4 regions of the Rossellomorea sp. QJM3NY_18 genome follow, and region 1 is predicted to be linked to each of the others. Evidence: riboswitches for the same ligand, from Rfam matches in the RefSeq annotation. Region 1 holds a riboswitch; each other region holds the start of a gene.
The links. A riboswitch is a leader RNA that binds a small molecule or an ion and turns the genes downstream of it on or off. The one in region 1 is predicted to bind S-adenosylmethionine.

Region 1 (3,307 bases):
CAAATGCTCCCAGGGCAACGGACCCATGTAAATACAAGCCTTCCAGGGTTTCCGGCAGATATGTATTGAACAGTCTAATATATTCATCTAGTACACTGTGTACTATTTTCGGTACGTTTGTCATGTTTTCCTCCATTGAATAGTTTTTATTCGTACAATGAACTCGCCTCTATATAGCCAATTATTTCAAATAATGGAAGAGTATTCAATAGTTATCTTTCATATGGGGTATTTTATTCTTCATTACCAAAAGAAGCTTGACTCCTATGAGGTCAAGCTTCTTTCATGATGTCTTCTATTAATGACTCTGCTATTTTCTTCCCGTTCTGAATACATGCGCCTATCCCCACGCCGTAGTATGAGGCTCCGGCCAGTTTCACTTGGGGCATTTCAGTTGAGAGCAACTGCTCCAAAGCCTGCACGGCCTGATTGTGTGAAAGATGATAATTCGGCATTAGATTTTTCCAATTTGTCACTTCCACTGAAATGGGATCCGCATTGATTCCGACGCTCTTTCTTATATCATCCAGTGCCACTCTTGTCAGCTCGTCCTCTTTCAAATTCTTTAACTGCTCGTAATGAGCACTCGTGCTCTTATAAAAGAGTCTTACCAGGAGATTGTGCTTTCGGGATGTATGCTTCCATTTCCGGCTCGTCCATGTACATGCATCGCACTTCACCTCACTGCCATTCGAAACAATAAACCCTGTACCATCAGCAGGAAGCTCCTCATCAGGAACATTAAATCCCAGATAGATGGAGATCAAGGAAGAGTTTCTTAGGGCATTAAAATCCTTGTTTAAATGTTCGTGATTTAGGATCTGTTGAGTCACATCATGTGGTGTTGCAAAAATGACAGCATCTGCTTGAATGTTTTCATGACCTTTTAACGTGAGCTCATATTTGGCAGCAGTCATACGGAGATTTTTTGTCTCTGTTCCTTTTAGTATCGTCGCATCACCGCATTCTTCTTCCAGACGGTCGATAATGGTGGATAACCCATGCCTAAAGGAAATAAACTTTTTATTGGAAGATCCTTTGAATTTCATCTTGTTTGCAGATAACCCTTTGATGATGCTTCCATATTCATTTTTATAATCAAGAAGATATGGAAGGGTCGACGCCATGGTCAGTTTATACAAGTTGCCTGAATAAACTCCTGATAATACAGGTGCAATCTGATTTTCCACCAGTTCCTTCCCGAGAAATGCTTCCAAAAATTCTCCGATGGAGCTTTCCTTGGTGAATAAAGTATTTTTCGTTTCCAGGTCCAGGAGCGCCGCTTTCTTTCCCGCTTCAGAAATAAGCGTGCTTTCATTAAGTGATTCTATGCTCATCGGAATGCCGAAAATCGTGTCGGCGGGTATTCTATGCAATTCCCCATTTGTATAAATGTAGGATGTTCCTGTTTCGTTATATACGAGTTCGTCTTGAAGGTGTAGTTCATTAACAATCGGAAGAACTCCCTCATTACGGGCAACAATGGAATCTGCGCCAGCTTCCATAATAAAGTCACCTTCCGTTATCGTCCTGATCTTACCACCGAGCTGTTGATCTCGTTCAATTAAAACTAACTCAATATCCAGGTTATGTTCCCTGGACATTTTTTGCAGATAATACAGAGCTGTTAAGCCTGTAATCCCTCCACCAACGACAACCACTTTCTTCATGCTATCCACTCCATTAATTACGTGTATGTATACAGATTATCATGTTTTAGACAGATTAGAAAAAGAAACTATGTCTAAAATAGGAAAATAGCATGTAAAAAGAGAAAGGTATCATGTTGATCCTTGTTCCTTCAAACTATTTACGCCTATACATAATTCATAGTTGACAACTAGGAATAGTTTGATATAACATATAATTGAATTCTGATAACCATATAGCCACTTATCCAGAGAGGTAGAGGGACTGGCCCTATGATACCTCAGCAACAGATTCTGTTTTCTAGAACACTGTGCTAATTCCACAAGCGTGAAGCTTGAAAGATAAGTTGAAGTTTTACACCTAAAGTCTTCTTCTTATCTTACTAGGAAGTTGGCTTTTTTACGTTAAAAAGTCTCTTCCTCTATTCATTTACATTATAAGAGGAGTGATCATTATGGGAGAAATTCTCCAGGAAGCGATCAATAAACGAAAAAATGAGTTAATTAACAAATTGATTGTCCATAACATTTTCAAAAAAGACGATAAACAATTATTTGAGCTATCACTAAGAGAACTGGAGAATGAATATCTGTATATCCAGAGAGAATGCCATCCTCATAGTGATAGTGGCTCTATTCACTGGAAGAATTGCTCGAAACTAACCAGTTAGAAGCCACGTATATCAATTCGGGAATGGCAAAACAAAAAATGACGCGGGCCTTTGGCTCACGTCATTTCAATATTATTGAGCATTTACCTCAACCGCATCCTTCTTATAATAAGCTGCAAAAATCTCAGCAAACGCTTCGGTGGAATTATATAATTCTACTAAGTTATTTTCCACACCACCAAATTCAAGGAGCATGGCCCGTTCTGTTAAATCCTGATTGTAAACCCCGTTTCCTTCCGCTTTTGTTTTAACGAACACTCCCCTACTAATACCAGGGTACTTCTCCTCTAATTTAGCATTCAATTCTTTTGCGATTTTCAGATTCTTTTCAAAGTTCTTATTTTCTTTCCCTACAATGAAAAATAATCGGGCATAGTTCTTACCATTGATCGTCTTGGACGTAATATTTCGGGGCTGGGAATCCCGGTGAATATCAATTAAATAGGTAAGATTGTCATCTTGCGCGATTGCTTCCTGAACCAGTCCCCTGGTTAACTTGTAGGATTCAAAGTAGGTCCATGATTTATTTTTTAGCGCTTGGTTTACATCTGTCTTATCCTGAACTGCCCCGATCCCTCGTGATTCGAGTTCCTGTTTCAATTTTGATCCCACTGCAATGACATTGACCTTTTCATTGGTACTTGCCGGGTCTTTGGAGTCATTGTTTTTAATCAGTGGGCTAAAGGCTTCCCAACTGTGGGAGTGGTAAATGAAAACGGACTTTTCTTCGATTTCCTGCACACCGTCACCTGAGTTGTGATTGGCTTGATCGACTTGGTTCTGATCGATTTCCTGATCCTTCAACTGATCCTCCGTTGGCGCTGGGGACTCGTTAGGTAAATTGGTAATGTCCGTCCCTTTTCCGGCAACGGCTATATGCGTATGATAATTTTCGATTCCAGGGATTTCCCGTCCAAATAGACTCCTTGGGTCAAGGAGAGAAACATTTGTTACGCTTTCCAACCAATCAAAGTCAGTATTCATTGC
Region 2 (3,307 bases), 140 kb from region 1:
GTGGCAGTAAACTCATTTAATAAAATCCTCCTTAACATATAGTTTTAATCGGAATTAAGATTATATTCCGCCTCCATCCTCGTGGACAGACCTTCTTTCTTCATTAATGACCCGCATAAGGGACAAGGCTCCCACTGTCGAAATGATGACACTTATAGGGACGACAATCGAATACAGATCGCTGTCGATCAAGAGTTTTACCAAAAAGTATGAAATACTGAGTGAAATAAGGGGTGAAACGACCCAGATTTTAACGATTTTTTTGACTATTTTTTTTTGCAGCATGTGCTTCCCGTTTTTTGACATCCCGAGTCCGATGATGGAAGAAGATGTAACCTGTGTGAGAGGGATTGGCAACCCATACAGGGAGCTTACCATCACAAGCAGGGCTCCAGTGGAGGAGATGAGAATTCCTTCTGCTTTGGAATACTGGGTTATTTTCTTCCCGTTTGTTTCAACGACTCTTTTCCCTAGTAACACGGCACCCAGCGCTACAAATAAACCACCCAGCCAAATCCCCCGTAAAGGTGTGAGCAAGCCTGCACCGACCAATGGGCCGACAGCGTTTGCTACGTTATTCATCCCCGCCGAGAAAGCTTCAAAGAACCCGGCGATGATCAACAGATATGCCAGCCACCTTTTCTCAAAGTGGTATCCCCGCTTTTCCAATCGTACTAATCCCAAGCCGAAAACCCACGTAACACAGAAGGCAATCACCGGGACAATGACCCAGAATGACATGATGGTGACCAGTGACTTCACGTAAAGAACCTGATAGGCCACCCCGACTCCTACTACCGCTCCTACCGTTACTTCACTCGTTGATAGGGGGATCCCGATTACATTGGCCACAAATAATGAAATCGTCGCAGACAACAAAATGATGATGACGATTTTGATTGACAATAGATGTGGGGGTATGATTCCGGAACTGATCGTTTTAACTACTTCTCCACCACCGAGTACCGCTCCACAGAGGACACCTGCTGCACAAATCCATAATGCTGCCCTGATGTTGTTTATCGCTCCCGCACCATAGGCAACCCCCATAGATGCCGCCGCTCCACTGGCACCGATGTTCATGGCGAAAAACAGGCTAATAAGAAGGGCCGTCAGCTCAAACAAAGATCGTCACCAGCTTTAATGAAGGCCGCATTCCGTTTTCCCTTTTCCTTTCCATCTTCCGGAGCGGAGATCATTGATATCAATGGCTGGTGTCGTGCAGTGAAAACAGCCTATACTCGGATATCCCTGGTCGTGAAGGGGATTATAAGTAAGATTATGCTTATGGACATACCGCCATATTTCTTTCCAGGTCCAGTGGATCAATGGACAAATCTTAACCGACTGAAATTTATCATCCTTATTAATGAACTCAATGTGACTCCTTGTAGGCGATTGCTCCCTTCTTAACCCAGATATCCACGCATTCCCTTTGGATAAGGATTCCTTTAAAGGGTCAAGCTTTCGAATTTGACAGCATTGATTTGGATTTTTCTCCCAAAGCCTATCCCCATATGCTTCTGCCTGCTCCTTCAGTGTCAGTTCTGGCATTTTCATATGAATGGTCAGACCCGGATAGGCTTCCTTCACCTTTTCAATGGTTTCATAGGTTTCTTTAAAATGGACACCCGTATCCAGGAAGACGATGGCTGCCTGCGGGTGTACTTTGGAAATGAGATCGATCAGCACAATGCCTTCAATTCCGAAACTGCAGGCATAAACGACCGTTTCACCATACTGCTCATATGTCCATTTCAAGACATTCAAGGCTCCTTTGTAGACTGGATCTACTTCAAAATTCACGGCTGGTTGTTTCCAAGTCTGATAGGTTAGCATGATACACCCCTTTCTTTTCCAATAAAAAAGAGGCGATAACAAGATAAAGGAAGTACCTTAATCTCTGTTATGCGCCTCTAGGTTGTCTAGTCAGCTTATTTAATTCGGACTTTCTCATTTTTCTCTAATTGAATGACTTTTCCATCCTGTACGATAATCGTGATCGAACCAAAACTCATGGTTTCAAGCATGGACTGAATCTTCTCTGCTACCAAGTCAAACTGTACTTGCTGATTCTTCTCTTTTTTCACATGATACCCCCAATTTTCATCTTATCCAGATCAAAAAAAACAACTTCCCATTTTGGAAAGTTGTTCAGGTAAGGTTACCTTATCTTCCAAAATGACTTCACATTTTGCTGGAATTAGCACCTTACAATACGTAGGTTGCTGGGCTTCGCAGGGCCAGATCCCTCCACCACTCTGGATAAGAGTTATTCATTTTAATATTCTAAATAATATCACAATTACGGAAGAAGTCAACCCGAGTTTTTCTATCGGATTTATATCTTTTGGCTTATTTTAATAAACGATCATTCTATACATGTTTATTCGATTGGGGGTAGATCTACGACAATTTTTCATAAGGCATTACGTAACTATTCATGGACCCTAAAAACCACCTTACCCTCAATTACTTTCTTCCCGGCTTGATTTGTGGCTAAAACCTTAAAATGAAGGAGGTTACCCTGATTGTCCACTAATTCTGCCCGTAAAGTAACCACATCTTGTAACATGACCATCTCTCTAAAACGTACCGAGTAATCCTGGATAAAGCCTTCCTCATAGTATGGTCTGAAAAGTTTGGACACATTGCCCATTGTCCACATTCCATGAGCGATGATTCCTGGAAGACCCAGCTTTGAGGCTTCATCATCGATGGTGTGTATTGGATTATAGTCTCCGGAAGCACCTGCGTATTTGATCAGGTCCAACCTCACAACCGGAGCCAATTCAACCGGGGGAAGTGTATCACCTACTCCGAATGATTGTAGTGTTGTCATTTACTCAACCTCTTTCTGACTTCTTCTGTAATAATGACAATCGCCTGGGAAGTGAAGATTCTTTCCCCACGGGAATCTTCCCCGACGTCTTCGATGACAAGGAAACCCAGTTTTCCCCCGGTACCTTCCCGTTCATAATAGTCTTTTATTACCGTGAAACATTGAATCCTTTCTCCTACCATCAAAGGTCTTTCATAATGAAAGGATTGTTCACCGTGAATCAACCCAACATTCGGTAAATGAAAGCCTTCGATCGAACCATAGTCGAACACTCTCGGGAAGGTGGGAGGGGCAATGTTCCCCCTGTAAGAGGAAGATTTCCCCGTATCTTCATCCACAAAAAGGGGATGGGGATCGCCAATGGCTTCGGCAAATTTCCGAACCGCTCCTCTTTCCACTGTATTTCTGGTGGGAATAGACCTCTTTCCGATATAGGATTCAAACATATTCTTCACCCCTTTCTCC
Region 3 (3,307 bases), 1.9 Mb from region 1:
CGGCTACTTCTGCCACTAACAGTGCCTGTGCACCGTATGGGATCAATCCTTGAACGGCACAGGAGAAAATATCCAGGATGCTGGCCGACTTACGGGCATCAACGCCATACTTATCGCTAAGCGTTTTCGCCAGTGGTCCTGCGATGATAATGGAAATCGTATTATTTGCTGTGCAAAGATTCGTTGAACTCACCAATCCTGCTGTAGCAAGCTGTGCTCCTTGAGGAGATTTGATTTTACGGGTGGCATGATAAAGGATCGCTTGAATCCCACCATTATGACGAATCAGTTCGACGACTCCGCCGATCAGGATGGACAGGATCACAATCTCCGCCATGCCCGTCATACCATCAGCTACACTACCAAAGTAACTCGATGGGGTAAAGCTTCCATCAGTAAATCCGATAATCCCTGCCAACACAATCCCGCCTATTAAAACGACAAATACGTTCAATCCTGCAAGGGCCCCGATGATGACTCCAAGGTAAGGGATGATTTTAACCCAATCGAAGCTTCCTGCGTCGACAGAGGATGGAGTCCCCATCGTAAGGACAAAAAGGATGACCATAGTGATGATGGCTGCCGGTAATACAATGAAGAAGTTCACTTTGAACTTGTCCTTCATTTCCGTTTTCTGTGTGCGTACGGCTGCAATCGTTGTATCCGAGATGAACGATAAATTATCCCCGAACATCGCTCCTCCGATGACGGTGGCCATAGCAAGGGGCATGGAAATATCTGCTCCTGAGCTGATGCCCACTCCGATAGGGGCAAGTGCTGCAATCGTCCCCATGGATGTACCCATTGATAAGGAAATGAAAGCGGCGATGATGAATAATCCAACAATGATTAAATTACCAGGAAGTACGGATAGGGCAAAGTTGACGGTTGAATCAACAGCCCCCATCTTTTCTGCTACACCGGAAAACGCGCCGGCTAATAGGAAGATAAAGACCATGATCATAATATCCGGATGCCCGGCGCCTTTTGCGAACCGTTCAACCTTAGAGGTTAACGATTCTTTTCGATTCATCGCCAGGGCTACAACTGCGGCAATGATAATGGATACGAGAACAGGGAATGCATAAAAATCTCCTGAAAGGATTCCCGCTCCAAGGAACAGTGAAACAAATATGATCAAGGGCAATAAAGCCAGTAAATTACCTTTTTCTTGGTTCATGTCAAACACTCCTTTGTCGTGTGAAATCAAATAAAAAAACCTCTTCCAACATAAGAAGAGGTTTCATTCAAACGAAACACTCCTCTTATCTTTCAAGCATTACGCTTGCTGGATGTGGCACAGCACTCATCATGAGTCCGCTGCCGAGACATCACAGGGCCAGTCCCTCCGTCTCTCTGGATAAGAAGATATGTTATTTAGTTAATTTAAAATATACTTCCATACTTTAAAGGGTTTAATTGAAAAAGTCAAACGGTAATTTATTGGAAATGAAAACGTAGTGCGTGGCTGCCGTAGCTGGCTCAAACCAAAGCGTAGGCTGTTCGCCGTAGCACGGGATACATCGTAAAACGCGAGGCTTTATCCATAAAAAGGCATAAATTCATAGACAAGTGAACGGTCAGGGTCTACTATAAGATAGACAAAAACATCTTGGGGGATACGGTAGTGGAAAGAAATGTACGAAATCAAATTTTTACATTACAAGGGTTTTATTTATTGACGTTCTTCGGGGTTGGTAGTTTATATCCTTTACTTAGTGTGTATTTGAGCGAAAGTGTGGGGTTAAATGGGTATCAGATCGGAACCATTATGTCTGTCGGCCCGATCATGATGATTTTCTTCCAGCCGATATGGGGGATGGTCAGTGACACAACCAATAAGCCGACCGTCGTGTTAGGGTTGACTTCCTTAGTTGCAGGGATCTTTGCTCTTGGTTATTTATTCATGGATGTTTACTATGGATTGTTGGTGGTAGCAATTTTAGTTGCGATCTTCCAAAGCGCCATCATCCCCGTCTCCGACAGTATCAGTTTGAAGTATACGAGTAAAGTCGGTTATAACTACGGAAATATCCGATTGTTCGGCTCATTGGGATTCGGAATTGCCGTGTTCATCATGGGGAGGCTTTCAGAGGGATTTATTGGACCGACGATCATTTTCTACTCCTTCTTTATCTGCCTAGTCCTTTCAGGGTTCCTATCCTTCCGTTTTCCTAAAGAGAGAGCGGCGGCTAAGCTTGATTTAAAAGCCGGGATGAAGGAATTATTCACGATGAAAAAATTTCTGATCTTCCTGGCTGTCACGTTCCTGGTATTTGGCCCGAATTTAGCCAACAACGTGTATTTCGGATTATTCGTGGAAGATTCAGGTGGTACGTACGCCGGAATCGGCCTCGCATTTCTGATCGCCGTCCTATCAGAAGTACCGTTTATGAGAATCGCGGGAGGTTGGATTGATAAGTTCGGTCTCTTGACCGTAGCGGCGCTGGCAGGCGCTGCATCCATGATCCGCTGGCTATTTTACTTCACGGAACCAAGTCTATGGCTGGTATATTCTTCAGCAGTGATGCAGGGTCTTGCCATCGGATTATTCATTCCTGCAGGGCTTCGCTACATTAAAGAAATCACGCCGGCACATATTACAGCTACTGCCGTGACCGTCTATTCGGCCATCGGAAATGGCCTCGGGAATTGGTTCAGTACCTTCGTGGGAGGTTTCATCTATGAAACATACTCCATTTACACGGTATACCTCTTCTTCGCAGTCCTGTCACTCCTTGGCATCTTCCTCTGCTTCGTCCTAATGAAAGAAGAAAAGAAGAATGCATTAGCCTACTAATAAAACATCTTCAGGCATCCGCTACCCACGGATGCCTATTTTTAATATAAAATTAACAAAAGGAAGGATTTTCCTTATAGGGTGTATAAGTATATATAAGTGGCTTTACCCCCGGTTAAATGTGCAGCTCAAAAAAAGAAAACTTTAAAAGGTTTTGATTTTATCTATTTGTGGTACAAAAAGGATAAGTCATTCATTGAAATTTATATAAATACAAGTTAAAATAATATTATTAGAAAATTCTTTCAATTAAAAAGAGAACCATCACTTTAACTAAAAGGGGACTTTGAAAATGGAAAATACATTCGTTTACTCAAAAGAGAATGCAAATCTTGGGGATACGATTCAGTTTAAAAGAAAGAAACATGTCATCAATGGTGTCGTCACGACTTTAAGAGAAAATACCGTCATCGTCAAAATGGATAGGGAAATTGCGAAGAATCTTGACTTACCGGATGATCAAACGGTCGTAGCACATAAAAACTATGTGGTGACAGAGCGAGCAGA
Region 4 (3,307 bases), 1.7 Mb from region 1:
TAATCAAGATAGCTCTCCACATTGTACTGCTCATTCGTCCTCTCCCGCTGAAAGCGCCGATCGAACAATTCCTGAGTACGATAGGTCACCATCCCGACCATCCTGGCAATCTCAAGGCCTTTTAATATGGCTCCGTGGGGATAGTGGCCCCTTTGAAAATCGGGATCCCCTTCAATCGCTGTAATTCCGATATGATTGAATGCGAGACCATAATCGTTTAATGCAGGTGAGACGGCGAGGGCGAATACCTTATTGATATAGGAAGGATAGAGAGCCCCCCATTCCAGCGCCTGCATTCCTCCCAATGAACCACCGATCACAGCTTCGATGTGGTAGACGGATAGCTGTTGGAGTGCTTCATATTGGGCATGGACCATGTCCCGTATGCTAATGTGCGGAAAGTCCGGTCCGTAACGTTCTCCGGTTTCCGGATTGGTCGACGTCGGTCCCGTACTTCCTTCACATCCCCCTAATACATTGAAAGCAATCACATTATATAGATCGGTATCAATATATGAACCGGGTCCGATCAACCCATCCCACCAGCCCCGGTCCTCACTCGTGCCTTTCACAATATGGGTTCCGGTGAGGGCGTGGCATACCAGGATGACGGGGCCTTCCTTATTGCCGGTCCGTTCATAGGCCAGATTCACATTGTGCAACGTTGTGCCTGACTCTAATGTGAGGGATGGGATGGTAATGGAGCTTACTTCGTATGAGTATGAATTCTCCATTCCTCCACCTCCTTTTTTTGGTGTTGGTTGGGGTGTTGGGGCACCCCGGTTGTGCCGGTCGACTATCTTATTTACACCCGCGACGTTTCCAGCGCCACTTCAATCGCATGATCCAGATCCTCGATCAAATCCTTCGCAGATTCCAACCCGACGGAAAGTCTCACAAGGTCCTCGGTTACGCCCGTAGCCCGGATTTCCTGCTCGTTCAATTGCTGATGCGTAGTGGACGCTGGATGGATAATCAGTGACTTCGCATCTCCTACATTGGCAACATGGGACCAGAGAGAAATGTTGTCGACGACTTTACGTCCTGAATCCCTGCCCCCTTTGATTCCAAAGACGACGATGGAACCTGCTCCATTTTTCAAATATTTCTGAGCAAGAGCGTAGGACGGATGCTGCGGCAGACCCGGATAAGAAACCCAGGCGACCCCGTTGTGCTGATCTAAGTGTTCCGCAATCTTCAAGGCATTCTCCGTGTGACGTTCGATGCGGAGATGCAGGGTTTCCAGTCCCTGCAATAGTAGAAATGCGTTTTGTGGACTTAAGCATGCCCCGAGATCCCGAAGCAGCTGCACCCTTAATTTTGTGATGAAAGCGGCCGCTCCTACATCCTGTGCGTAGCGAAGTCCATTATAGCTTCTGTCTTCTTCTGTGAATCCAGGGAACTTCTCATGATTCCAATCAAACTTCCCCCCGTCGATGACGACTCCACCGATGGCCGTACCGTGACCGCCGATCCATTTCGTGGCAGAGTGGATGACGATGTCCGCTCCCCACTCAATCGGCTTGCACACATATGGCGTGGCAAATGTGTTATCGATGATAAGCGGGATATGATGGTCATGAGCCACTTTCGCCACCGACTCGATGTCCAGTACGTGCAGGCTCGGATTTCCGATCGTCTCGGCGAATACCGCTTTTGTTTTCGGGGTAATCGCTTTTCTGAAATTCTCCGGATCAGTCGGATCGACGAAATGAACCTTGATTCCGTATTTCGGAAGAGTCGTGGAGAATAAATTATACGTTCCACCGTACAGATTGGTGGCTGCCACGATCTCATCCCCTGCACCGGCGATATTTAGGATGGATAGGGAGATGGCGGCCATTCCGGATGAAACACCCAGGGCTCCGATTCCACCTTCTAAAAGGGCAAGACGCTTCTCCAGCACATCAACGGTCGGATTCATGATCCGCGTGTAGATGTTTCCCGGTTCTTCAAGGGCGAATAGCTTCGCTGCATGGTCACTGTTGTCGAACACGTATGATGTCGTTTGATAGATAGGTACCGCTCTAGAGCCTGTGGTTGGGTCCGGCTCCTGGCCGCCGTGAAGAAGCAGTGTGTCGAAATCGAATGATTTTGTCATTTGTAATTCCTCCTAGAGTTTTTTGGTTTTGGATTGGTGTGGATAATTGGTTGGGTTCAGCTGCTGAATCCTTGAAGAAACTCAGCTGCTGAATTGCGACTGAAACACCTAAGAAGCCAGAAGAGGATAAAATAAAAAACCCTCTTCCTAAGAAGAGGGTCTAATTGAATAGGGTCCTCCTCTTATCTTTCAGGCAGATCGCCTGCAGGAATTAGCACCTTTTCATGTGACGCCTGACGCGTACATGAAGGTTGCCGGGTTTCATCGGGCCTAGTCCCTCCACCTCTCTGGATAAGAGCATTTAATTGTCAATGTGTAAATTCATGCGTTGAGATGAATTATAAAGGGTAACCGGCCTCAACGTCAAGACCATTTTCAGAATTTTTTATTTTTTAACGGAAGCTTCAATCGCCTCGTTAAATTGAGAAATGATATCTTCCCCATCCTCGATACCTAACGATATGCGCACCACATGGGTGTTGATGCCGAGTTTTTCCTGTGCTTCTTTCGGAAGGGCACGATGAGATGTCCCAAGTGGATAAGAAACCGTTGTTTCCACTCCGGCCAGGGACGGGATGATCTTGATCCATCCAAGGGACTTGAAGAATGTGCTGATATCGCAGCGGGCATCGAGTTCGATGGTGACGATCGCTCCATTTCCTTTATCGGATAGATCTGTTGGATAATAGACCCTCTTCACCTGCTCATTGGTGCGCAGTTCATCTGCAAGTTTTCCCGCGTTCTGAGCCTGGGTCCCCACCCGGAGTGCCAATGTTTTCGCCCCCCGGCATGTGAGCCAGGCTTCAAATGGACTTAAGTTTGAACCGATGTTGACGACCTTCTCCCTTGCTTTATTCACAAGCTCTTCTTTCCCGACTACGACTCCCGCTGTGATATCGCTATGCCCGCCGATATACTTCGTAGCGCTGTGAGCGACCAGATCGACCCCTTCAAGGAAGGGCTGACGCAGAAATGGAGTGGCGAATGTATTGTCGATCATCGTTTTCAGATTGTGCTTTTCGGCAAGGGCTACCATTCTTGAAATATCCTCTACTCGCATAAATGGATTGGTCACCGTTTCACTGTAGAGAAGCTTCGTCTCGGGAGTGAGAGCTGCCTCGATTTCTTCCTCACTCGTAAAATCAACGAAAGAGGTGGTTATCCCGAATGATTTCAGCTCTTCTTTCAGCATATGGAAGGTACCTC

Region 2: linked by a shared signal. The riboswitch ahead of AC0VXY_RS11535 (YezD family protein) and the one ahead of AC0VXY_RS10765 (Fur-regulated basic protein FbpA) in region 1 are both predicted to bind S-adenosylmethionine.
Region 3: linked by a shared signal. The riboswitch ahead of AC0VXY_RS01290 (Na+/H+ antiporter NhaC family protein) and the one ahead of AC0VXY_RS10765 (Fur-regulated basic protein FbpA) in region 1 are both predicted to bind S-adenosylmethionine.
Region 4: linked by a shared signal. The riboswitch ahead of AC0VXY_RS19630 (O-acetylhomoserine aminocarboxypropyltransferase/cysteine synthase family protein) and the one ahead of AC0VXY_RS10765 (Fur-regulated basic protein FbpA) in region 1 are both predicted to bind S-adenosylmethionine.

What each region holds. Positions count from the first base shown of each region.
Region 1 is NZ_CM149659.1:2,120,222-2,123,528, reverse strand. Features, by position in the region: gene AC0VXY_RS10775 (aminoglycoside adenylyltransferase domain-containing protein) at 1-124, opposite strand, end outside; gene AC0VXY_RS10770 (protoporphyrinogen oxidase) at 273-1,670, opposite strand; SAM riboswitch class I at 1,891-1,998, shown strand; gene AC0VXY_RS10765 (Fur-regulated basic protein FbpA) at 2,105-2,320, shown strand; gene spoIIP (stage II sporulation protein P) at 2,393-3,307, opposite strand, start outside.
Region 2 is NZ_CM149659.1:2,257,456-2,260,762, forward strand. Features, by position in the region: gene sat (sulfate adenylyltransferase) at 1-16, opposite strand, end outside; gene AC0VXY_RS11525 (inorganic phosphate transporter) at 61-1,083, opposite strand; gene AC0VXY_RS11530 (phosphoadenylyl-sulfate reductase) at 1,141-1,839, opposite strand; gene AC0VXY_RS11535 (YezD family protein) at 1,935-2,090, opposite strand; SAM riboswitch class I at 2,167-2,272, opposite strand; gene AC0VXY_RS11540 (MaoC/PaaZ C-terminal domain-containing protein) at 2,438-2,842, opposite strand; gene AC0VXY_RS11545 (MaoC family dehydratase N-terminal domain-containing protein) at 2,839-3,288, opposite strand.
Region 3 is NZ_CM149659.1:232,632-235,938, forward strand. Features, by position in the region: gene AC0VXY_RS01290 (Na+/H+ antiporter NhaC family protein) at 1-1,180, opposite strand, end outside; SAM riboswitch class I at 1,263-1,367, opposite strand; gene AC0VXY_RS01295 (MFS transporter) at 1,628-2,800, shown strand; gene AC0VXY_RS01300 (DUF2187 family protein) at 3,093-3,307, shown strand, end outside.
Region 4 is NZ_CM149659.1:3,788,868-3,792,174, forward strand. Features, by position in the region: gene metX (homoserine O-acetyltransferase MetX) at 1-734, opposite strand, end outside; gene AC0VXY_RS19630 (O-acetylhomoserine aminocarboxypropyltransferase/cysteine synthase family protein) at 806-2,101, opposite strand; SAM riboswitch class I at 2,281-2,399, opposite strand; gene AC0VXY_RS19635 (trans-sulfuration enzyme family protein) at 2,487-3,307, opposite strand, start outside.